3 regions of the Arthrobacter sp. 01T419 genome follow, and region 3 is predicted to be linked to each of the others. Evidence: riboswitches for the same ligand, from Rfam matches in the RefSeq annotation. Region 3 holds a riboswitch; each other region holds the start of a gene.
The links. A riboswitch is a leader RNA that binds a small molecule or an ion and turns the genes downstream of it on or off. The one in region 3 is predicted to bind S-adenosylmethionine.
Positions count from the first base shown of each region.

Region 1: linked by a shared signal. The riboswitch ahead of metX (homoserine O-acetyltransferase MetX) and the one ahead of AC1DLO_RS18715 (hypothetical protein) in region 3 are both predicted to bind S-adenosylmethionine.
Region 2: linked by a shared signal. The riboswitch ahead of AC1DLO_RS02180 (aminotransferase class V-fold PLP-dependent enzyme) and the one ahead of AC1DLO_RS18715 (hypothetical protein) in region 3 are both predicted to bind S-adenosylmethionine.

Region 1 is NZ_JBFTQF010000004.1:178,286-185,997, reverse strand. It holds gene AC1DLO_RS08675 (histidine phosphatase family protein) at 1-669, opposite strand, end outside; gene AC1DLO_RS08670 (CPBP family intramembrane glutamic endopeptidase) at 770-1,534, shown strand; gene AC1DLO_RS08665 (VOC family protein) at 1,790-2,428, opposite strand; gene AC1DLO_RS08660 (bifunctional o-acetylhomoserine/o-acetylserine sulfhydrylase) at 2,667-3,983, shown strand; SAM riboswitch class IV at 4,144-4,259, shown strand; gene metX (homoserine O-acetyltransferase MetX) at 4,273-5,394, shown strand; gene AC1DLO_RS08650 (hypothetical protein) at 5,417-5,761, opposite strand; gene AC1DLO_RS08645 (SGNH/GDSL hydrolase family protein) at 5,828-6,670, opposite strand; gene AC1DLO_RS08640 (alpha/beta hydrolase) at 6,740-7,408, shown strand; gene AC1DLO_RS08635 (RNA-binding S4 domain-containing protein) at 7,474-7,704, opposite strand.
Region 2 is NZ_JBFTQF010000001.1:449,739-457,450, reverse strand. It holds gene AC1DLO_RS02205 (hypothetical protein) at 41-181, opposite strand; gene AC1DLO_RS02200 (hypothetical protein) at 302-676, opposite strand; gene AC1DLO_RS02195 (MFS transporter) at 757-2,202, shown strand; gene AC1DLO_RS02190 (metal-dependent transcriptional regulator) at 2,276-2,989, opposite strand; gene AC1DLO_RS02185 (class I SAM-dependent methyltransferase) at 3,019-3,795, opposite strand; gene AC1DLO_RS02180 (aminotransferase class V-fold PLP-dependent enzyme) at 3,846-5,273, opposite strand; SAM riboswitch class IV at 5,309-5,421, opposite strand; gene hisN (histidinol-phosphatase) at 5,581-6,393, opposite strand; gene rsgA (ribosome small subunit-dependent GTPase A) at 6,488-7,603, opposite strand; gene aroA (3-phosphoshikimate 1-carboxyvinyltransferase) at 7,606-7,712, opposite strand, start outside.
Region 3 is NZ_JBFTQF010000015.1:160,603-168,314, reverse strand. It holds gene AC1DLO_RS18745 (PucR family transcriptional regulator) at 1-751, opposite strand, end outside; gene AC1DLO_RS18740 (purine-cytosine permease family protein) at 861-2,393, shown strand; gene AC1DLO_RS18735 (polysaccharide deacetylase family protein) at 2,441-3,367, shown strand; gene AC1DLO_RS18730 (matrixin family metalloprotease) at 3,647-4,591, opposite strand; gene AC1DLO_RS18725 (VIT1/CCC1 transporter family protein) at 4,640-5,764, opposite strand; gene AC1DLO_RS18720 (hypothetical protein) at 6,071-6,259, shown strand; gene AC1DLO_RS18715 (hypothetical protein) at 6,288-6,608, opposite strand; SAM riboswitch class IV at 6,624-6,743, opposite strand; gene AC1DLO_RS18710 (sodium:solute symporter family protein) at 6,892-7,712, opposite strand, start outside.

The DNA.
Region 1 (7,712 bases), on a different contig from region 3:
CGGGGGAGCGTTCAACACGGTTTCGTCGGTGCTGCGCTGCACCCACTGGCTGAACGGCGTGTCGAGATCGTACTTGTCCTGATCGTTGCGGACAAGTGTCCGTAGCTCCGCGTTGCCCGGGTTGTTGAGGGACTCGAAATACTCCACCGACCAATGGAACCACCGCATGCAGAAAAGACGCATGGTGAGGCCGTGGGTCACCAGCAGGGTGTTGGGCGCGTAATCGGGTTTTTCCCAATGCCGGTACAAGGTTTCCATGAAGGACGAAATGCGGTCGTAAACATCGGAACCGGATTCTCCTTCGCGGAACCGGTAGAAGAAATGGCCGTAGAGGTTGCGAAGCTCCTTTTGGTCCCCGATATCTCCGGCGATCTGGAAGTTTGCCCAGTCCTGTTCACGCAGCCGGGGTTCCTCGATCACCCTCTCCGTGAGGTTGCCCAGATTGAGTGCCTCAAGGGTTTGGTATGCCCGAAGGTACGGCGAGACGTAGACGCACACGGGCTCGCCGTCGAGCTTCTTGCGCAGTTCCCCACCTGCGGCCTGCGCCTGCTCGATCCCGAGCTCCGTCAAGGGGATGCGGTAGTCGGGGACACGGTTGTAGATGGAAGTGTCGGCGTTGGCGGCGGACTGGCCGTGCCGGATCATGAAGATTCGTGCTGGCGCGCTCATCCCACCAAGCATAGGGTCCGCTGCCACCGGTGCCGCGCAGGCGACCCTCGGAGAATGAACTCCCGGGAAAACATCAGCCAAATGCAGGCAAGATAGGAGCATGCTCCTTGCCTCAACGCGCCGGCTGCGCGCCGAAGTGCTGATTGTCCTCGGCCTGTCCTTGGGCCAATCGGCCGTGTACTCCGTGGTGCAGTTGTTGGACAAGATGACTCGGGCGCCCCTGTCCCAGGCAACGTCTACCCTCAATCGTTCCCAGAACACCCGTGAGTACTTCGATCTCACATACCAGCTGCTCGATATTGCGTTCGCACTGGTCCCCGTGGTGCTGGTGTTCTACTTCCTGTCGATCCACCGCCAAACGGCGGAGAGTCCCTCAGGATTCACCCGGCTGGGCTTCAACTTCGCCCGGCCAGGCCGCGACGCGCTCCAGGGACTGGGTCTCGCTGCGCTGATCGGAATCCCGTCACTGGGCCTCTACGCGGCCGGTCGCGCCCTGGGAATCACGACGGCGATCATCCCCAGCGGCCTGGACTCCTACTGGTGGACGGTGCCTGTGCTTGTCCTGTCCGCTGTCCGGCACGCCGTCGTCGAAGAAGTCATCGTGGTTGGCTACCTTCTGGACCGTTTCGGGAAGTTCGGATGGAGCACTCCGCTGGCGATCGGGCTCAGTGCGCTCCTTCGCGGCAGCTACCATCTGTACCAAGGCTTCGGACCCTTCATCGGCAATGCGGTCATGGGTCTGGTGTTCGGCTGGATTTACACCCGGACCAAACGGGTCATGCCGCTCGTGGTGGCGCATGCACTCCTGGACATCGTGGCGTTCGTCGGCTTCAGCGTCTTCGGCAAGGCAATCGGACTGGGATAGGGGGTGCAGCGACGGGAGTGAGCCATCCTCTGCATGCTCGCTCGTTCCTCCCCGCAGGCCCCCTTCCCTCGCAAGCTCGGGCAGGGAACCCTGCCAGCGTGGGCCCAACTTAGACGCATGCTGCCGGATGCCACAAGCCCGCCGCGTTGTGCGTTAAGTTGAGTTTAAAAGGATTCGGCCGCCATCGCGGGGTGACGTCATTGGCACCCGCATATGGCGGCCGAAGTTTCCGGGCCGTCCTGGCCCGATGGGCCGTCAGATGGTGACGGCTCCGTTGGCGGTTTCGAACGTTACCGACATGATTCCCGGCGTTCCGTGCGGAGCCATCCATTGGACTGCGACGTCCTCAAGGGGCTTTTCTACGGGTTCTCCCAGCCACTCGGTGACGCGTTCCGCCGAGCCGGCAATGGTGAGGCTGGACATCTTGACGTCACTTGGGTAGACGAGGGACGGATGAAGCGAGGGGTCGCCCTCCCAACGGAGCAAGTACGGGACCTGGGGATCGGCGATGAGTCCCAGGATGCCGATTTGCGACCAGACGAGTTCGCGGCCGTCCGGAAACTTGCGGTTACCGGGGACAGCCGCGCGTCCGAGTCGTTGTTCGAATGGGCTCAGGTCGTCAACAGCGACGCACCAACCCATCCAGCCACCTCCTGCAGCGGAGCGTGCACGGACGGCTTGTCCAAAAGGTGCCTTGTCAGATGCCGGGTGGTCAAGGACCTCGACAACTTCCAGGTATTTGTGGTCAGCAAGGGGGATGATCATGTTCCGGGTACCGAAGCGCGGGTGCACTCCGCCCCGGACTGCGTCCACTCCCAATGCTGCGGAAATCCGCTCGGTGGTGGCCAGTAGGCCATCTCGTTCACAAGCGTAAGAGACGTGATCCATGCGCATGGCTTCATCTTGGCACTTTGTGATGGAGCTCTCAGCTAAGTCAAGCCTAACCAAGGTGGGATGTATCGAAAAGGCAGCTCAGGGTCACTTCGGGACGCGCCAGGACCGAAAACTACTGCGTTCGTCACAAAGCTTCCGGAGCCCGCAATGGCCTCCCTAGACTGGCGGCAACCAGGCCGGCAACAGCAGGCCCGCAGGCTGAATCACGGCCGAGAGCCCCGAGCAACCAGGAGTCCGCATGTCCCAAGGATGGTCATTCGAAACGCGCCAGATCCACGCCGGCCAGGAACCGGACGCCGCCACCGGGGCCAGGGCGCTCCCCATTTACCAGACCACCTCGTTCGTCTTTCCCAGCGCTGAAAGCGCGGCCAACCGCTTCGCGCTGGCCGAGTTGGCGCCCATCTACACGCGGATTGGCAACCCTACGCAGGATGCCGTGGAACAGCGCATAGCGAGCCTCGAGGGCGGTTTGGCGGCACTCCTGTTGAGTTCCGGCCAGGCCGCGGAGACGTTCGCCATCCTCAACGTCGCCGAGGCTGGCGACCACGTCGTCGCCAGCCCGAGCCTCTACGGCGGCACCTACAACCTAATGGCCCACACGCTGAAGAAATTCGGTATCTCGGTGACCTTCGTCGAGGATCCGGACAATCTTGACCAGTGGCGGGACGCGGTCCAGCCAAACACCAAGCTGTTCTTCGCTGAAGTGGTCTCCAACCCCCGTCAAGACGTGCTGGATATCGAGGGCGTCTCCCGAACCGCGCACCAGGCCGGAGTGCCGCTCATCGTGGACAACACCCTGGCCACGCCTTACCTCATCCGGCCTATCGAGTGGGGTGCGGACATCGTGGTGCATTCGGCCACCAAGTACCTGGGTGGGCACGGAGCCGCCATTGCCGGCGTCATCGTGGACTCCGGCAACTTCGATTTCGGCAAGGATCCTGAGCGCTTCCCCAACTTCAACACCCCGGACCCCAGCTACAACGGCCTGGTCTATGCCCGCGACCTCGGCAAGGACGGCGCCCTGGGCGCCAACCTCTCCTACATCCTCAAGGCCCGGGTCCAGCTCTTGCGCGACCTCGGCTCGGCTGTTTCCCCGTTCAACGCCTTCCTGATTGCCCAAGGAATCGAAACCCTCAGCCTGCGGGTGGAACGCCATGTGGAGAACGCCACCAAAGTGGCGCAATGGCTCGAAGAGCGCGACGACGTCGAATCCGTCGCCTACGCAGGCCTGCCTTCCAGCCCGTGGTTCGAACGCGGCCGGAAGTACGGGCCCAGGGGCACTGGAGCTGTTGTGTCCTTCAGCATCCGCGGAGGGATCGAATCCGGCAAGCGTTTCGTGGACGCCCTGGAGCTTCATTCCCACGTGGCAAACATCGGCGACGTCCGTTCCTTGGTGATCCATCCTGCGTCCACCACCCACAGCCAGCTGACGACTGAACAGCAGGCCGTGGCAGGAGTTACCCCGGGCCTGGTGCGGCTGTCCGTCGGGATCGAGCACGTTGACGACATCCTTGCGGACCTCGAGGCGGGCTTCCGGGCAGCCAAGGGCGCTTAGGCAGCCCCCAATGACCGACGGATGCCGGCTGGCGATGCAGAATGAATCTTCGCCGGCCGGCCCCATCAACGTCTTTTGCATGAACAAAACGCGGCGAAGTGTCACATAGATGTCATAATCTTCGTCAGAAGGGGTCCGGTTTTCCTAGACTCTTCGTATAGGTCATGAGTGCCAGCGACAGCCCCGGCTTGCTGGCCGGCAACCCTCCTTTCGCGGTGGGGTGCCCCGGGTGAAGACCTGGCCCTTCGCTTTGTTGGCGGCGGGCAAGCGCGATGTGAGGTGTCAACGAATGACAATTGCTGCAACAGCCATACCCCTTTCCGGGACCCAAGACGGAACGCTCAAGTATGTTTCCGTGGGCGGACTCGAACTGGAAGCCGGAGGTTTTCTCCCCGACGTCGTCCTCGCGTACGAGACTTGGGGGCGGCTCAACGCCGATGCTTCCAACGCCGTGCTGGTGGAACATYCCCTGACCGGCAGCACGCACGTTGCCCGCGGCGAGAGCGACGAAGAAGGCTGGTGGGAGCAACTCGTTGGACCCGGCGCAACCATTGATACGGACCGCTACTTCGTGGTCTCCGTCAACATCGTGGGAGGCTGCTACGGCAGCACCGGTCCGTCGTCGTGCTCGCCCGATGGCAAGCCGTGGGGTTCCCGTTTTCCGCTGGTGACGCTGCGGGACAGCACCACGGCGGAAGCCCGCTTGGCGGACGCCCTGGGAATCCATAGCTGGCACACCGTCGTAGGCGGATCCATGGGCGGTGCCCGCGCACTCGAATGGGCCGTTAGCTATCCGGACCGCGTCAAGCGATGTGCCGTGATTTCCATCGGGGCGTACAGCACAGCCGAACAGATCGCGTTCGCCCAGGCCCAGACGCTCGCCATCCGGCAGGACGCAGACTTCAACGGTGGTGACTACTATGGCCAGGCCGCGCCCGAGGCGGGGTTGGCCCTGGCCCGTCGGATCGCCCACATCACCTATCGTTCGGCGGATGAACTGGACTTCCGCTTCGGCCGGAACGCCCAAGGCGCCGAGGCACCACTTCAGGCTGCCGCGTTGGGGGACCGGGGCCGCTACCAGGTGGAGAGCTACCTCGACCACCAGGGAAGCAAGCTGGTCCAGCGCTTCGACGCCAACAGCTACATCGCCATTACCGAGGCGCTCATGAGCCACGACATCACCCGCGGCCGGGGTGCCTTGGCGGATGCGCTTTCCGTGGCCACCGCCAAGTTCTTTGTTGCCGCGGTGGACTCGGACCGGCTCTACTTCCCTGAGCAATCCCACGAACTGGCCAAGGCCTTGCCCGGCGAGGTCTCAGTACACGTGATCGAGGCACCCATCGGGCACGACGGGTTCCTCACTGAAATCGGCCAGCTCGGCCCGCAGCTGCGCGAGGCTTTCTTCGGCTGACGCTGGGCGTTCTTCGGCTGAATCAGCCGTTCATGATCTCCTGGCGGAGCTTCATATAGTCCTCCATGGCAATTTTCCCGTCGCTGTACTGCTGGTCAAGTTCGGCCAGTTTCCGGGCCCGGTAGCCGTGGGGCGCGGTGTTCGGCAGGGGAGTAGCCGACGACGGCGGAGCGGCCTGCGGCGCGGGCGTCGCCACCGGAGGCTGCGGCTCAGCCGGGATGATCACCGGAGGTTGTGCAGGGTATCCGTAAGGGTAGTTCTGCGGAGGGAAGTCCCGGAGCCTGCGCTGGCGGGAGCGGTTGTACATGCGGATCCCCATGGGAATCAGCCAAGAGCAGACGATGATCCAGAAGATCAAATTGTTCACGGTGGAGGCCTCCTAGGTCTTTCTCCAGCTTAGCCCCGCCCCTGTGACAAGCGTCGAGATCTTCCGTCAGCTCCGAGGCAAAACGGTGTCGGCCGGTCCGAAGACGGGCCCCGGCGTCGGGCGTTTTGGCAAGATTCCGTCGCCGGAGGACTGGTGCCGGATCCGGCGGACGACCCACGGCACAAAATACTCCCGCGCCCATACGAGGTCTCCGGAGCGTGCTTCGCGCCAACTGCGCTGGGGCAGTGGCTTGGGAAGGAGCGGCTCGAGACTGTGTGGAACATTGAGGGAATCAAGGACCATGGTGGCGATCGTGTGATGGCCGAGCGGCGAGAAATGCAGGCGGTCTTCATCCCACATCTGCGGGTTGGAAAGTTGCCGCAGCGACCACATATCCGCCACCACAGCATCGTGGCGGGCGGCTACAGTTCGCAGGTTTTCGTTGTAGATGGCAACCTTGCCGCGGATCCGCCCAAGGACTGACGAGACGGTGTCGGGTCCGTTGAAGAGAACCACGGTGGCGCCTCCGGAACTTAGGGTCTGTACGGTGGCATCGAGTTTCTCGGCCAGGGCATCTGGGTCGCCGCCGGGACGGATGAGGTCGTTGCCGCCTGCGGAGATGCTGACAAGGTCCGGCTTAAGGTCCATGCACGGGCCAAGTTGTTCGTCCACGATCTGCTGGAGCAGGCGCCCCCGGATCGCCAAGTTGGCGTAGGCGAAATCGCTGTGGCCCCGGCTCAGTTCCTCGGCCACCCGGTCGGCCCAGCCGCGATGTCCCCCGGGCCTGTTGGGCTCGGGGTCGCCGATGCCCTCGGTAAACGAATCACCCAAGGCCACGTAGCGGGTCCACGGATGAATCCGCTCATCCGCGCCTCGCTCCACCGTGGAATCAGTGTCACTCACGTCCATATCCTGCCTTTTGCTGCAACGCTACGCGCCCGTAGCTTGTTACTCATGGGTAACTGTAAGAATAGTCCCATGAGTCAAGCTTCCGCCTTTCCTGCCCCTGCTTTTCCTCCCCCGGTCGTTTTGTGGTCCCACGAAGAGGAGGAACGGGCTGGAAAGCCGTTGCTGGTCCTGTTGCACGGTTACGGATCCAACGAGCAAGACCTTTTTAGCCTCGCAAGCCTGCTGCCCCAGGAGTTCGTCGTCGCTTCGCTCCGAGCCCCGATCGCCACGGGTCCGGGCTTCACGTGGTTCCCGCTGACGGCGTCCATCGACTACTCGCTCGACGCCGTCAAGACCGCGGCCGAGTATGTGTTTTCCTGGCTGGATTCGCTCAAGTCCAACCACAGCTCGGTGACGCTCCTCGGGTTCTCGATGGGGATGGCCATGGCCACCTCGCTGCTCCGGCAGCGGCCGGCGGACTTTGCCGCCGTCGTCGGACTTTCAGGCTTCGCCGTCGACGCCGATGGCGACCCCGCGTTCCGCGACGCCGAACTGGACGGTTCCGTGCCGCTCTTCTGGGGACGGGACCAGCAGGATCCCGTCATTACCCCTGACAAGATCGAATACACCATGGGGTGGGTGCGAAAGCACACGGACCTCACCAAGGTGCTCTACACGGGCATGTGGCACGGCATCAACCAGCAGGAAATCGGCCACGTGGGTGAATTCCTGGAGCACAAGGTCCTCGCCTCCGTATAAAGCAACGCGGGGTCACTTACGGCCCATTCAGAGGCATGTAATGGGCCGTAAGTGACCCCGCGTTGCTAGGAATCCTTCGCGATCCGCACGGTTTGTCCGTTGACGGTCACGGTATCGCCGGCATGGAGCTGGCGGCCGCGTCGTTCGTCGATCTCGCCGTTGACTTTGACCAACCCGTTCTTGATGAGCTCGGTGGCCTCCACACCGTCCTCCACCAGGTTGGCGAGCTTCAGGAGCTGGCCAAGGCGGATCATGTCGTCACGGATGGGGATTTCTTGAATTTCCGGGTTGTTCATACAAGCAA
Region 2 (7,712 bases), on a different contig from region 3:
TTCGCCAGAAAGCCGGGGCCTTGATGGCCCCGGTTTTCTGTTACTTCTTCCTCATCCTCAAATGGGCCACGGGATCCACGGCAGCGTCGGATTCGTGCTTGGCACGCTTCACGGCCCGTTTTTCCTTGATGGACTTGATACTCTTCTTCGTCTCGTGCTGGTGAGGCGCTTTGTCAGGCATGTCATGCTCCCTAACTACGGATCTTCCCTGAGATCCTGCAAAGAGGGTCCTGAAAGGCCCTCTCCTTGTAAGTTACGCCTGTTTCGGCCGAAAGCAACCGGCCGCCAAACGGACCAACAGCTAGGCTTCCGACGCCGGGACGTCCACTATGCCCACGAACCGCGAGCCGATTCCTTCGTACTCGCTGCGGACCTCTCCGGGCAGGATTCCGGGAACCTCGCTGTTCCGGTGGTGCCCACAGAAAACGTAGGTGAACTCCGGCCACCACTTCTTGGGACGGGCAGCCTCGGTGTAACCGCACACGACACAACTCAGGTGAACCCAGACGGGACGCTTGCCGGTGCGGTTGGCGCGCGATTGGACGAGCCACTGCGGTGGGTTGTCCTGCAGCTCGGTCAGTTCGGCTTTTGAAAGCCTGGACGGGATGCCGTGGCGTTGGGCCATTTCCATCGAAATATCAAGGGCCAGTGCGGCGTCACGTCTGCTTATCACCATTCAACGATACGGGACTATCGCCGTGGCAGAACCCCGGAGGAATCACGGCGCCAGTGGACAGGCAGGCGTAGGCTGTGCTCATGACCGACGCAGCGGCCCTGCTGCCAAGCACTCCGCTGCAAAAGCGGGTCCTTGTTGTAGCTATTGTGGCTTCCTTCATCGCCATTTTGGATGGCTTCGTAGTGAACCTCGCGCTCCCGGCGATTGGCCGCGAGCTGGGTGGTGGACTCGTCATCCAGCAATGGGTGGTGGATGCCTACCTCTTGACCCTGGGCGCGCTGATCCTGGTTGCCGGATCCTTGTCCGACCATTTCGGACGTGCGCGGATCCTGGAATGGGGACTCGCCGGTTTCACCATGACGTCCATCATCTGCGGGCTCGCCTGGAACGGGGAGGTGCTTGTGGTGTCACGGGCCCTGCAGGGGATCGCCGGAGCACTCCTGGTTCCGAGTTCGCTCGCCATGATTGTCACGTTCTTCTCCGGACCGGCGCAGTCCAAGGCGATCGGCCAGTGGTCCGGCTGGACCAGCGCGGCAGCTATCGTGGCCCCGCTCATCGGTGGCGCCTCGGTGGATCTGTTGTCCTGGCGCGTCATCTTCTTCATCAACGTGATTCCGGCGGTCGCCGTCTGGCCGATTTTGGCGGGGTTGCGGAAGTCCGACGCCGCCACGGACAGGAACAAGAGGATCGACTATCTTGGCGCCTTCCTGGCCATGGTGGGACTCGGTGGCCCGGTCTACGCCTTCATTGAACAGGGGCGGATGGGCTGGGGGAACATGCTGGTCTGGATGCCCCTCGCGGTCGGGGTGGTCGGGATGACCCTGTTCCTGATCCACGAAGCCAGGACCCCGGAGCCAATGCTGCCCCTCCGGCTCTTCGGCATCCGCAACTTCGGTTGGGGAAACCTGGCCACGCTGGCGATTTATGGTGCCCTCTCGCTGGGATTCTTTGCGGTGGGCATCTATTTGCAGCAAGTCGGAGGAATGAAGGCCACGACGGCCGGCATCGCTCTGCTTCCCGCGACTGTGATCCTGATGCTCACGGCCTCGTTCTTCGGCGGGCTGGCCGGCAAGTACGGTCCGCGGTGGTTCATGACGGCGGGTCCGTTCATCTGTGGAATCGGGTTCCTCATGACCATGGCGGTCCAGGAGCCCTTGAACTACTGGACGCAAGTGCTACCCGGGCAGATCGTGTTCGGAATCGGCCTCAGCACCTTGGTGGCGCCCCTCACCGCTGCGATCCTGGGGGCCGTTCCCACCGAAGAGGCAGGGATCGGCTCCGCGGTGAACAACGCGGTAGCACGTATTGCAGGCTTGATCTGCATCGCGTTCGCCGGGCTCATCATCGGCCCTGTCTTCAGCCGCCAAGGTCTCATCAATGCGGTGGTGGTCACCGCTGTGCTGTTCTTCATCGGGGCGGCGGCATCCGCCGTCGGGATCCGGAACCCGGTTTTGGCCCCTGCGGTGACGGAATCTCCGGAAGGTCCAGCCCCCGACGACGGCGGGACGGCAGCCCGGCGCGCCTGAACAGTGCTTTCCAAGACGCAGTGCTTTCCAAGACGCAGACCGCTCCAGTGACTGCGGTCCAGCGACAGTTTGGTCAGCGTTCCGCGAGGACGCAACCTTCGTGAGCGGTGTCCGTCGCCACCCACAGTGCGGAGGTGACTTCATCGGCGAGATCGTAGTCGCGACTGCCCGGACCTTTGCCGATCCGTACCACCAGGGCGCCTCCGAACGGTTTGCGGCCAATCACTTGGATACTGGCGTCAAGGTCGATTTCCTCGGCGGACAGGTAGCGCAGCAACTCGGGGTTTTCGTCGCTGATCCGGGTGATCTTCCCTGAGTGGCCGTCGTCGAGCTCGATCATTCGGTGCGCGTGCGGCAAGGTCACCGAACCGTCCGCTGCGGGGATGGGGTCACCGTGGGGATCCCGTCCGGGATTGCCCAGCTTGGCTGCCATACGATCGATGAAGGTGTCCGAGACGGCGTGCTCGAGCATTTCGGCCTCGTCATGGACTTCGTCCCAGCTATAGCCGAATTCCCGCACGAGGTAGGTCTCGATGAGGCGGTGCCTGCGGACCATGCCGAGGGCAAGCTGCATTCCTTGGGGCGTCAAAGTAATGGCGCTGTAGGGCTGGTGGTCCACCAGGCCTTGGTCCTTGAGCTTGCGGACCATCTCCGAGACGGAGGAATTGGCGACGCCTAGCCGCTGTGCCAGCTGCGAGGACGTGATGGGTTTGTCCTGCCACTCCGTGAAGGAGTAGATGACCTTGACGTAGTCCTCGATCGAGGAGGAGGGCGCACTGGTCTTCACGGTTCCAAGCCTATCGTGAACCGGCGGCCTCAGACCTTCCACGCCCGCCAGCTCTGCGTGAGGTACGGCAAGGGGATGACCTCGCCCTCAGTGTGACCCAGATGCTCGAAGAGATACCAGCCGAGATTCCCCATGACCTTGGCCCGGGTGGCGTCATTCGCCCTCAAGTAATAACTTCGGGACTTCACCAGTTCGAGGATGTCAGCCGGCGTTACAGGATCCTCCCAACGCGTCACGTGGCTTTCGAGGCCAGCGAACTCCGGGCCCACAACAGGACGGAAGTCTGGCTTGTGGACATCGCCAGCATGCATGATCCGGGACAAACGGTGGACCCAGGGCACCGAAGTGTCCAACTGGTTCCAAATCAAGCCGACAACACCGTGGGGCCGGAGGATCCGAGAAATCTCGGTGCTGGCTGCGAGGGAATCGCACCAGTGCCACGCTTGGGCAACGCTGACGACGTCGAATGCTGAGTCCGTCAGTCCAGTTGCCTCAGCCGTTCCCTCCAAGGCGACCACTTGGGGAAACGCCTTGCGCAGCTGCGTGAGCATGTCAGTGGAAGGGTCCACCGCAGAGACGTTCAGCCCGCGCTCGACCAGGAGCGCAGTGAACTTTCCGGTACCGGCTCCCAGGTCCGCCGCGTCCCGTGCCCCTTCCGGCAGCAGCCAATCGACCGAATCCGCGGGGTACCCGGGCCGGACGCGGTCATAATGTTCCCCGCCGTCCTGGAAACTCTGACCGAGCTCAAGGCGCCGTTCCTCGTAGAGCTTGGGGCCGGCCGAGGTGCCTTTGTGTCGCGGGGCCACGTAGCAACTCCTTCGTAGGACATGAAAAATACCCTACGAATCTACCGCAATCAGTCAGTGCTGCAGGGAGCTGCGCCCGCGGTCCCGGGGGTGTTGGGAGCCCACTCCGGGTAGCTGCGGTGGTCGTTTGCAGGCACCCAACGGCCGGCGTCCACGACGTAATCCCAGCCGAGGCCATTGCTCTTGAGCGCCTGGATGCCCGCGATGAGCCGGGTCGCGTCTTCCAGCCGTGACCCCACGCCGAAACTGGCCCGCAGGGATCCGGACGGGAGGCCCAAGCGCTTGAGCAGCGGATGGGCGCAAAAGCGCCCATCGCGCAGGCCAATGCCGTGCTCGGCCGCAAGATAGGCCGCCACGAGGCCTGCGTCGTAGCCCTGGAGCGAGAAGTTGACCACGCCGATGGTGTCCTGGGGATCGGTGTCGCTGAAGATCTGGTGGACGGTCACGCCGTCGATCTCGTTGAGGCCGTCAATCAAATGGGAGCGGATGGCGGCTTCGTGGGCGTGCCACTCGTCATGGTCGAGGCTGGCGATGACCTGGGTAGCCCGTGCAAGGGTGGCAGCACCGAGTACGTTCGGGGAGCCGCCTTCGTGCCTGGCCGGTCCCGTCGCCCAGCTGACGGAGTCAAGGCGTGCCTCGCGGACTGCGCCGCCTCCAGCAAGGTGGGGTGTGCCGGCGTCGAGCCAGTCGGGACGACCCACCAGGACGCCTGCACCGAACGGCGCATAGAGCTTGTGCCCCGAGAAAACCAAGTAGTCAACATCCGTGGCGGCAATGTCGATCCGGCGATGCGGGGCGAGCTGCGCCGCGTCCACCACAATCCGCGCGCCGAATTCGTGCGCCAGGGCAGCGAGAGCCTTGATGGGCAGGATCTCACCGGTCACGTTCGACGCGCCGGTGACTGCCAGGAGGCTGATGCCCCCGTGGGAGAGGGCGGTGCGCACATTGGCGATAGTCTCGGCCAAGGTTCCCGCGGCAACGATGCTGCGGTGGGGGACGCCTTGCCACGGCAAGAGATTGGCGTGGTGTTCGATGTCCAGATAAAGGACTTCCCCAGTGTGCCGACCGTCCTCAACCGGCAAGCAGCCGGCCAGAAGATTGAGGGAATCGGTGGTGTTGCGCGTGAATATGACGGAATCGTCTGCCCGCCCGCCAACGAAATCACGGACGATGTTGCGGGCGTTTTCATAGACCGAGGTGCTGATCTGGGATGCGTAGCCTGCGCCCCGGTGGACGCTCGCGTAGTACGGCAGGATCTCGTTGAGGTACGCGGAAACCACTGTCAACGCGGGTGCCGAGGCGCCGTAGTCAAGGTTGGCGTAGCGGACGTGGCCGCCCTGGATCAAGGGTGCCTGCAATTCGGCGCCGGTGACCGCGGCGAGTGGGCGTGATGCCGGAGACGGGCGGGCTGATTTGTTGTGCTGGGCTTCTCCGTCGAATTCGGAGACGGTGGGAGAAGTGAACGTGGCTGTGCTCATGGGACCTCACTCAAGAGGGACCCCTGCGTGCAGGGGATCCGCGCTTGCCGCATCCGTTCCGGACCGGCCGGGTCGTCACCCGGGGCACCCCGCCGCGATGGAGGGTTGCCGGCCAGCAAACCGGGGTTTCGCGCTGGCACTCGTGACCTGTAAAGAGACTAGGACACCGGCAAGGCGGGTTCCAATGTGACTCCGATTGTTAAGCGGATTATTACGGTGGCCGGAAAATGTGCCTTCTGCCGAAGAAAAAGTGGCGGTCGTCCCGAAAATGGGACGTCCGCCGTCGATTATTCAGTGAGCAAGGGGCTCAGAGCAGGTCGTCGAGCTCGGGGTTGAGTCGTTTGAGGACCTCGGAGTGCAGGATCGAGTTGGTGGCTACGGCATTGCCGCCGAAGGGGCCGTCCGCGCCTTCGAGGGACGTGAAGCGTCCGCCGGCCTCGGTCACGATCGGCACCAGGGCCGCCATGTCGTAAAGCTGGAGTTCCGGCTCGGCGGCGATGTCCACGGCGCCCTCCGCCACGAGGCAGTAGGACCAGAAATCGCCGTAGGCGCGGCTGCGCCAGACATCATTCTCCAGTCCGAGGAAGTTGTCGAGGGAACCGTGCTGCTTCCACTCGGAAAGTTCGGAGTAGGAAAGCGAGGCATCCTCAAGCCGTGACACATTGGATACTTTCAGCCGGGTGGCAGCGGCAAGTGACCGGCCCATATAGGCGCCCGAGCCCTTGGCAGCCCACCAGCGCTTGCCGAGCGCCGGAGCACTGACAAGTCCCACCACTACTTCGCCCTCGTCCACGAGGGCGATCAGCGTTGCCCAGACGGGTACGCCACGCACGAAGTTCTTGGTCCCGTCGATGGGGTCGATGATCCAACGCCTCGAGCCGTGGCCGGTGCTGCCGAATTCTTCCCCGAGAACGGCGTCGCGGGGGCGGGAACGGGAGAGCTGCCCGCGGATTGCTTCCTCGGCAGCCTTGTCGGCATCGGTCACCGGGCTCAGGTCGGGTTTGGTCTCCACCTGGAGGTCCAGTGCCTTGAACCGCTCCATTGTCAGGGAATCGACGGAGTCGGCCAGGACATGGGCCAACCGAAGGTCGTCGTTGTAGCTCGAATCGGGTTGGGTCATGGTTCCAAACTACCGTCTATTCGCCCGTGAACCGGGGAGGTAGGACGGCAAGCGGCGCGCAGTCAGTTGACGGTGCTGTTAATCGATCGTGCTGTTAATTGACAGTGCCCAATTCCTTGGCCTCTTGGGCTTCCATGCGCGGGTCCGCGCCGAGGAGCCGGCGCAGCGACGCCAAGCGGGCGGGGCCGGCCTCGCCGGCGTGGCCATCAGCGACCCAGGAATCCAGACCGCAACGGACCGCGGTGGCATCGTGCTTGCAGCCCCGCTCGCACGCTTCGGTTCCAGGTTCCAGATCCGGGAAGGCGTGCAGGATGCGATCCGGGTTCACATGAGCCAGGCCGAAGGAGCGGATGCCGGGCGTATCGATGATCCAGCTGCCGCCCGGGGCGTTGGTGAGCTTCAGGGCAAGGGCAGAGGACGAAGTATGCCGCCCGCGCCCTGTCACCGCGTTGACCCCGCCCGTGGCGCGTTCGGCGCCAGTGAGGGCATTCACCATGGTGGACTTCCCGACGCCGGAATGGCCCAGGAGCACGGTCACCTTACCGTCGAGGTAGTCCCGCAACTGACCGACAGCGTCGCCATCTAGCCGGGCGGACAAGCCGTCGTCGGAACGGGCATCGATGCCCGAAGCGCCTGCGTCGGCGGTCCGGCTGATGATGATGGGGAAGCCAAGGCTCACATAGTTGGCGAGCAGTTCCGTCGGATCCTTGACGTCCGCTTTGGTGACGAGCAGCAGCGGCTCGATTCCGGCGTCGTACGCTGCCACCAAGGCGCGGTCAATGAATCCGGTCCTCGGCTCCGGGTTGGCGGCCGCAACAACCACCACCAACTGGTCGGCATTTGCCACGACGGCCCGTTCGATGGGATCCGTGTCATCGGCACTTCGCCGCAGGAGGGTCTTTCGCTCCTCGACGCGCACGAGGCGGGCGAGGGTGTCCGGGGCTCCGGTCACATCGCCCACGAGTGCAACGAAGTCTCCTGGAACCACGGGGGAGCGCCGAAGTTCCCGGGCTCGGGCAGCAATGACGACGCGCTCGTTGCCCGAGCCTTCGCCCACCACCGCCGTGTAGCGGCCGCGGTCGACTGTAATGATGCGCCCGATCACGGCATCGTCGTGGCTGGGGCGGTCCTTCGTGCGGGGGCGTGTGCCCTTCTTGTTGGGTCGGATCCGGACATCGGACTCATCCCAGGAACGTGCGTCGCGAGCCATCGTTAGTTGCTTGTCTCCGTTGAGCCGGCGTCCGCCGGCGTCGGGCCACCGCTGAGCATTGAGGCCCAGATGTGCGGGAATTCGGGCATGGTCTTGGAAGTGGTCGCGA
Region 3 (7,712 bases):
GCTCCTTGAGCCCGGGTGGCATCCGCTGCAGCAGTGCCAAGCCGAGGATATCGACGCACCGCTCGCCGGCCACCCGGGCGAGGTTGGCGTCGCCGTCGTCGGGCACTTCCAACTCCAGGCGGGCGGCCAGCACGCCGCGGACGGGCACATCGACGGTGGTGACGGTGCTGGGACCGGGCTGGCCGGCCGCCGTTGCGCTTCCCAAGGTGATGCCCGACGGCGAGACGAGCCTTGCGCTGGCACCAGTCCGGCTGGCCAGCACGGCCAGGAGCTGGTCCAGTCCGCCGCCGTGCGCAAGTTCTGCCGCCATGGCATGGCTCGTTTCGTCTCCCAACTGCAATTGGGCCACCGATTCGCTGACCAGCAGCGAGTTGATGGCCTGCATGATGCCGACGAAGGGGGCCACTTTGCGCAATTCGATGATCGGCAGTCCGGCGTCCTGGCCGGCTTCGAGCATGGAGTCCGGTATCGCGGGCAGGAGCGGACCCGTTTCGATGGCCAGTGCGGTGATGCCGCGGGCCGCAAGCTGGCGGACGTAGTCCACGCGCCGCTCGTCTGAAGCCGTGGCGAGCGCCTGTCCGCCGCTCAGGAGCAGCTCCCCACCGCGCAGCAGGGGAGCGATGTCCAGCACTTCGCTCGAATGCACCCAGCGGAGTTGCCGTGACAGAGCATCGGGCACATCGGTCCGGAGGACTGGTTCCGCAGCTTTCAGGGTGGCGTGCTCGAAAGCATCGGCAAGCAACAATGACATGACACTCCGTAACTAATTGTGGAGAACTATCATACACATCGTATCTTGTTGCTGTGATGTGGGGCACATACATTGAAAGAGTCCCTTTCACACACGGAGGCTCCCCCCAATGCATGAGAACTTATCCACTGCGACGACGCCTGGGGCTGCAACGGCGCAGACCGACGTCGAACAGAACCTGCAGTCCATTCCCGAATCAGCGCGTACCCGCAGCGTAGCGGGCCAATTCTGGATCTGGGCAGGCGCAAACCTTGCCCCCATCAACTGGGTCCTCGGGGCCCTCGGCGTCCAGCTTGGACTGGGCTTTGCCGATACCGTCACCGTCCTGGTGGTGGGAAACCTGATCGGCATGGCACTGTTTGGCCTGTTTGTCCTCTTGGGGCAACGGACCGGTGCCACCGGCATGGTCCTGGCCCGGGCCGTCTTCGGCCGCCGCGGCAACTACCTCCCGAGCGCCATCCAGGCCCTCCTCGGAATCGGTTGGTGCGCCGTCAATACGTGGATCATCCTGGACCTGGTGATGGCGCTGCTTGGCAAGCTCGGCCTGGTCGACCCGGAGCAGCCGAATGTTGGACCTAAGATCCTGGTGGCCTTCCTGATCATGGCCGCCCAGGTCACCATCGCCTGGTTCGGCTACAAGGCGATCGCGGCTTTTGAAAAGTGGACCGTGCCGCCCACCATCGTGGTGCTGATCGCCATGTCCGCCGTTGCTTGGTTCGGCATGAACATCGATTGGGGCTACGCGGGCCCTCCCGGTGCTGTCCTTGAAGGCGGGGCGAGGATCGCGGCCATGACCACCGTCATGACGGTCATCGGTATTGGCTGGGGCATCACGTGGTTCACCTACGCGGCCGACTATTCACGATTCGTCAGCAAGTCCGTCCCCAAGCGGAAGGTCTACCTCGCCTCGGTATTCGGCCAATTCCTGCCGGTCGTATGGCTGGGCATCCTTGGAGCCAGCCTGGCCACGAAGAGCGGCACGGCCGACCCCGGCCACCTCATCGTCGACAATTTCGGTGTCCTGGCCATCCCGGTGCTCTTCCTGGTGCTGCATGGTCCCATCGCAACGAACATCCTGAACATCTACACGTTTTCTGTAGCTGCACAGGCGTTGGACATCAAAGCCAAGCGCCGTTCCTTAAACATTTTCGTCGGGTTCCTCGCCTTGGTCGGCGTCGTGTTCTTCATCCTGCAGGAGGACTTCGCCTCAACGCTGAGCACCTGGCTCGGCGGGCTCGTGGCCTGGGTGGCCGCGTGGGGAGGCATCATGCTGGTGCACTACCTCTGGGTGGACAAGCGCAACCCCGTGGGTGTCGAGCGCCTTTTCGACCCCGTGGGCACCCGGCGGCTCCCGGCATTCAACTGGGCAGGCATCACCGCGCTCTTGGTGGGCATCTTCGCCACGTGGCTGTTCATGTACGGCGTCCTGCCGATCATGCAGGGTCCCATCGCCACAGCCATGGGCGGCATTGACCTGTCCTGGCTGGCAGGCGGACTTGTCGCCGCGGCTGTCTACGGCGCTCTAGGCCCACGGGTGCATGCCCGATACCTTCGGTTGCCTTCTTCCGCAGCGACTTCCGCAGCCGCTCCGACGTCGCAGCCTCTCGCGGAAGACGCCGTCGCCAATCTGGTCAACGACTGAAAGGACCCCCGGTGACCACCAACGCTTTTCCTGACGAGGCGCACCCGATGACATGGCCGGAAGGTTTCCAGGCTGCGGCGTCGTTCACGTTCGACGTCGACGCCGAATCCTGCACCATCGCCCACGATCCGACGAGCACGCGGCGCATGTCCCTCATGAGCCACCAGTCCTACGGACCCAGAATCGCCGTCCCGCGGCTCCTGAAGATCCTCGAGCGCCAAGAGGTCCAGGGAACCTTCTTTATCCCGGGGTTCACGGCGGAAAGCTACCCGGACGTGGTCCGCCGGATCGTCGACGGCGGCCATGAAGTCGCCCACCACGGCTACCTGCACGAGCCCATGCAAGGAATCGACGCCGCCACCGAGGCCAGCTACCTGGACCGCGGGCTCGAAGCCATCGCGAAGGTGGCCGGGGTCCGGCCGTTGGGCTACAGGGCACCGTGGTGGGAGCTGAACTGGCATTCACCGGCCCTGCTCGCGGACCGTGGTTTCCTCTACGATTCAAGCCTGCTCGACGGCGATGCCCCCTACCGCATGGCGGTTACCCAGGGCGGTTCACAGGACAGTGATTCACGGGACATCGTGGAGATCCCCGTGGATTGGGCCTTGGACGATTGGGAACAATACGCGTTCTACCCCGGAGTGACAGGTAGTGGCGTCATCGAAAGCCCGGCCAAGGTCCTGGAGATGTGGACCCTGGAAGCCGAGGCCCACCACGCCCAAGGTAGTTGCTTCGTCTTGACCAACCACCCATTCATCTCCGGCCGCCCCTCCAAGGCCGTCGCGTTGGAACAACTGATCGAACGAGTCAAAGCCATGGACGGGATGTGGGTGACTACCTTGGAACAGATTGCCGAACACACCAAAGCCAGCCTGAGCGAGATCCACAGCCACGCCCGGATCGAGGTCCCGTCCTATCCAGGCGCCGGAGCCAACTTCAAGCCTGCCCGGGTGCGGGAAACTGCCCTGAACTAGGGATATGTCCAGCGTGCACGCGCGCACTCCCTTTGAGCATGCCCAGCCCTGACCAACAGCAGTGGACATAATGCCTAGACGTCCGTTGAGCATGTTCAGCGTAGGCGAGTAGCACTGGACATAGTGCTTAGGGTCCGTTGGACATGCCCAGCCTTGGTCTCAAGCAGTGGACATAGTACTCATATGTCCACTGCTCGAACCTAAGGCTGGGCATGTCCAGTGGTGGGCGCGGCAGATTTGGGCTGGAGGGCTAGTGGGCGGGGCGGGAGTGGGCCTGGGCTAGAGGTCGCTCCGGCATGGCGCGGATGCGAGCTTGTAGAGTCCGTTCAGGTCTCCGGCCGCTAAGCCGTCAGGAGCCCCGATTTCCGGGTACATGAGCTGGACTGGATCCTCTACGTGGTCAAGGCCCACCACATGGCCCAGTTCATGCTGAACCACCGCCGAGACGTAGTGGGCGCCCCCGGGGACGCCCAGGAGTTCCGTGATTTGCGGAGCGTCCAGGTCCAGGCTTCCCGTCACGTAGCTCTTGGGGCCGGAGCCAAAGCTGTACATGGTGCTGCCGCCGGTGCCTATGACGGATCCAGCCAATGCCGGGGCGGCTTCGGGAGTGGTCCAGGAAATCAGCAGGGGCGCCCATCGATCCCCGTAGAGCGCTGGCTGGTATGGCTTGCGCTTCTCGGAAGGGTTTTCCGTGCTGGCGCCGTCGTCGACGAATTTGAGGCCGGTGGCTGCCGCGATCTTGGCGATGGCGTCGGCGATGAGCCCCTCGGACCCGGCAGGGGCGAGGGCCGCGTTGACTACGTAGTGCAGTGGCCGGCATGGAGAGTAGCCCACTGGTGTGCCGTCGGCGTTGGTGGCCAAGAATTTGTAGGAGGTGCTTGCCCCGGCTGGCTTGCTGGGGGAGCCGAGCGCGTGGCCGGCTTCTTCCAAGCCTGGTGGCGGGGTATCCGGGGCACGCGCGGCTTTTCGCGCCCCTTGTCCGGGAGCTGTGCTCTGCCCTGGATCGGCGCCCTGGGCGGAGTTGGTGCTTGGCGGCTGTGCCGAGGAACCCAGGTTCGGAAGCAGTCCCATGATGCGGGGATCGCCCCGGAGGAAACCGCTCACAAGCACGGCCACGGCCGCGACGATCGCCACCACCATCAAGTTTCGGAAGAGCGCGACGGCGGTACTGGACCGCCGCCCGGGAGGCGTCGGACCGCCGTCGTACCCGTAGTTCGAATGCAAGCCTTCCCCCAAGTCCCTGATCCCCGCGTCCCAAGCGGGCAAGCGCTACTAACCGATGACAGCGCCGAAGACGAGGCCCAGCCCATATGTGGCCGCGGCCGCACCGAGTCCGATGGCGAGCTGCCGGAGGCCGCGGGTCAGCGGTGAAGTTCCGGACAACAGGCCGACGACGGCGCCAGTCGACAGAAGCGCGATGCCCACCAGCGTACCGGCCACAGCCAGCGCAGCGAAGCCCGTCATGCCGAAGAGGAACGGCAGGATCGGCACAATGGCGCCCGAGGCGAAGAAGCAGAAGCTGGAGATGGCAGCACCCCAGGCGGAGCCGACGGCCTCGTGCTCATTCACCGTTTCCTCCACTTCTGGGTGGAGCGACAGGCTGGGATCGCAATCGCAGCTGTAGAGTCCCATGCGTTCGGCAGCCCGGTGTTCGGCGGCTTCGTGCGACATGCCCCGTGCCAGATACACCAGGACCAGCTCATTGTGTTCGATGTCCAGGGACGGGGCTGCAGTCAACGTGGCCTGGGTGGGACGGGTGGCCTTGAGGAGCTCCAGTTGCGAGCGGACCGAGACATATTCGCCGGCGCCCATGGAGAGGGCGCCTGCCAAGAGGCCCGCAATGCCGCTGAAGAGGACCACCGTGGCGGGCACACCGGTGGCGGCCATGCCCATGACGAGGGAAAGGTTGCTGACCAGGCCATCGTTGGCACCGAATACCGCGGCCCGGAAGGTGCCGGACAACCTGTTGCGGCCGCGTGTCGCCAAGCCGCGGACTACCTCTTCATGGATCTGTTCGTCGGCCGCCATGGCGCGGGTTGCCGCGGGATCCTTCGCGTAAGGGGAGCGGCCTTCCGCCCTTTGCGCGAGGGCCAAGACGAACACAGAACCGAAATTCCGTGCCAGGAAGCCAAGCATCTGGCTACGGGTGGAGGCAGCTTTCGGCATGCCTGCGTGTTCGCCAAGGAGCTTGAGCCAGTGTGCCTCGTGGCGGCCTTCGGCCTCTGCGAGGGCCAGAAGGATCTCGCGTTCCTCACCCTCGCGGCGCTGAGCCAGTTCGCGGTATACGGCGGCCTCGGCGCGTTCGTCGGCCAAGTACTGCCGCCAGCGCTTGATGTCCGACGACGGCGGGGGAGACTTGGTGGCTGCTGCGTCTTGCGATGGACTGCTTGAGTCCAACGGACTGTCTGAATGCGGGGTTTTTGCGTGCGGGTGCACCGGGACTCCTGGGTTGCTGGGGCGGGCTTCATCGCCTCATTGCACGTCCACTTTATCGCCAATTTTCGCGGTTTTTCGGCCGGTAATCCTTACTCGACGTTTTAGGTACGCCTCAAAAACGGAGGGGCCCCCGCGAGGCCTTGACCACCGGATGGGGCAGTGCTGGGATGGATGGACAGGGTCCACGAATTGGCGGGGTGGCGTGGTGACCGGCTGCCTGATCTGCCTGGCGATGGGCTCAGCGGCACGTCAAACGGAGGTTGCACCATGGACAGCACCGAGACCCACGCCCGCCACCCCGACCGTCCCACGGTCGAGGCCGATCCCGCCTACGACTACAGCGAGGACCTGGAGGTGGACGAGGACTGGGAAGAACAATCCGAGGTCCTCGACGACGACGAACGGCCCGTTCCGCTCGACGTCGACGAACACCGTGAGGACGAAGAACTCGAATAGTACCGGTTAGCCCGGAGCCTTGGGCTTTCTAAAACGCGCTCAGGATGAAGTGACGCTCTACGCCCGCCCGGTGCCCGGTGGCGGCCACTGTGAGCGTGAGCTTCCGCGTGGCCGGGAACCAGCGGGCAGGCTGGACTGCTTGTGAGAGGGCTTGGGTGATGAGTCGCGGCTCGTGATGCCAGTGGCGTTCCAGCCGGCCATCCACCACGAACGTGATGGAACCTTGGGAGAGGTCGACGCCGGGAATCACCCGGACGAATTCGTCAACCCGCCTGGCGCGGGGCGCGGCCAAGGTGCCTGGCTGTGCGGTGTGGCTGGCTGTGGCTCTAGCGCCGGTTTCCAAAGGCATTGCCTTCTCCTGGTGGAGTTGCTCTTGCCCGCTCGGTTGTCTCTGGTCCGGGTCGGGCCGCTTCTTCATCCGAACCACCCGTGAACATGGGGTTGGCGTATGGCAAGTCGGAGCTTGGCGCCACATCTCTTGAAGCTGTTCCTACTGTACAGGCAGGCCAGCCCTCGGCGCCTCTGTATTAAAGCCCCCTGCGCCTCTCTATTAAGGACTCCAAACACAGCAGCGGCGCCGCAGCCCTCCCGAAAGAAGGTGCGGCGCCGCCGTCGTGATTAACTCTTTGAAGCTAGTGCGTGGCCACCGGGTGGGCCTCCAGGGGGAGTTCCTCGGTAACCGCTCCGGCAACGCGGCGGTCCCAGGCTTCGCGGACCTCGGGCTCGGTGGGGGGCGTCAGGAGGGAGACGACCACGTAGATGACAAACGAGGCGCCGAGGCCCCAGTAGATGGGATCGTTGGCGTAGACGCCGTCTTCGCTGGGGATGATTCCCGTGGCGTAGCCGATGAGCAAGCCCAAAGTCAGGACAGAGCCGACGGCCATGGACCACGCAGCGGCGATGCCCGTGCCGCGCTTCCAGACCAGGCCACCCAGGATGGCGATCAGGAGGCCACCCACCAGGATGTCGTAGGCGATGGTCAGGGCGACCACGACGTCTTGCGCCGCCATGGAGATCAACACGGCCACGATGCCCAGGCCGAGTACCCAGTAGCGGTTGGCCTTGACGTCGTGCTCGGGGTTTTCGGTGTCATCGGTGTTGATCGTCTTGCCAAACCAGCTGGCCACGAACGGGACCACGTCGGCGCGGGCCACGGTGGCTGCTGCGATGAGGGCGCCGGAGGCGGTGGACATCATGGCGGCGACTGCTGCGGCCATGACGAGGCCGCCGATACCGATGGGCAGGATGTGCGTTGCCACCTCGGCGTAGACGACGTCCTTGCCGAGTGCCTTGACGTCGATGTTGGGCAAGGCCACGCGGGCGGCCAGGCCGATCAGGGCGCCGGCGACGCCGTAGAGGACGCAGTAGATGCCGGCAGTGGCGCCGCCCCAACGGGCCACCTTCGGGGTCTTGGCGGTGAAGACGCGCTGCCAGATGTCCTGGCCGATCAGCA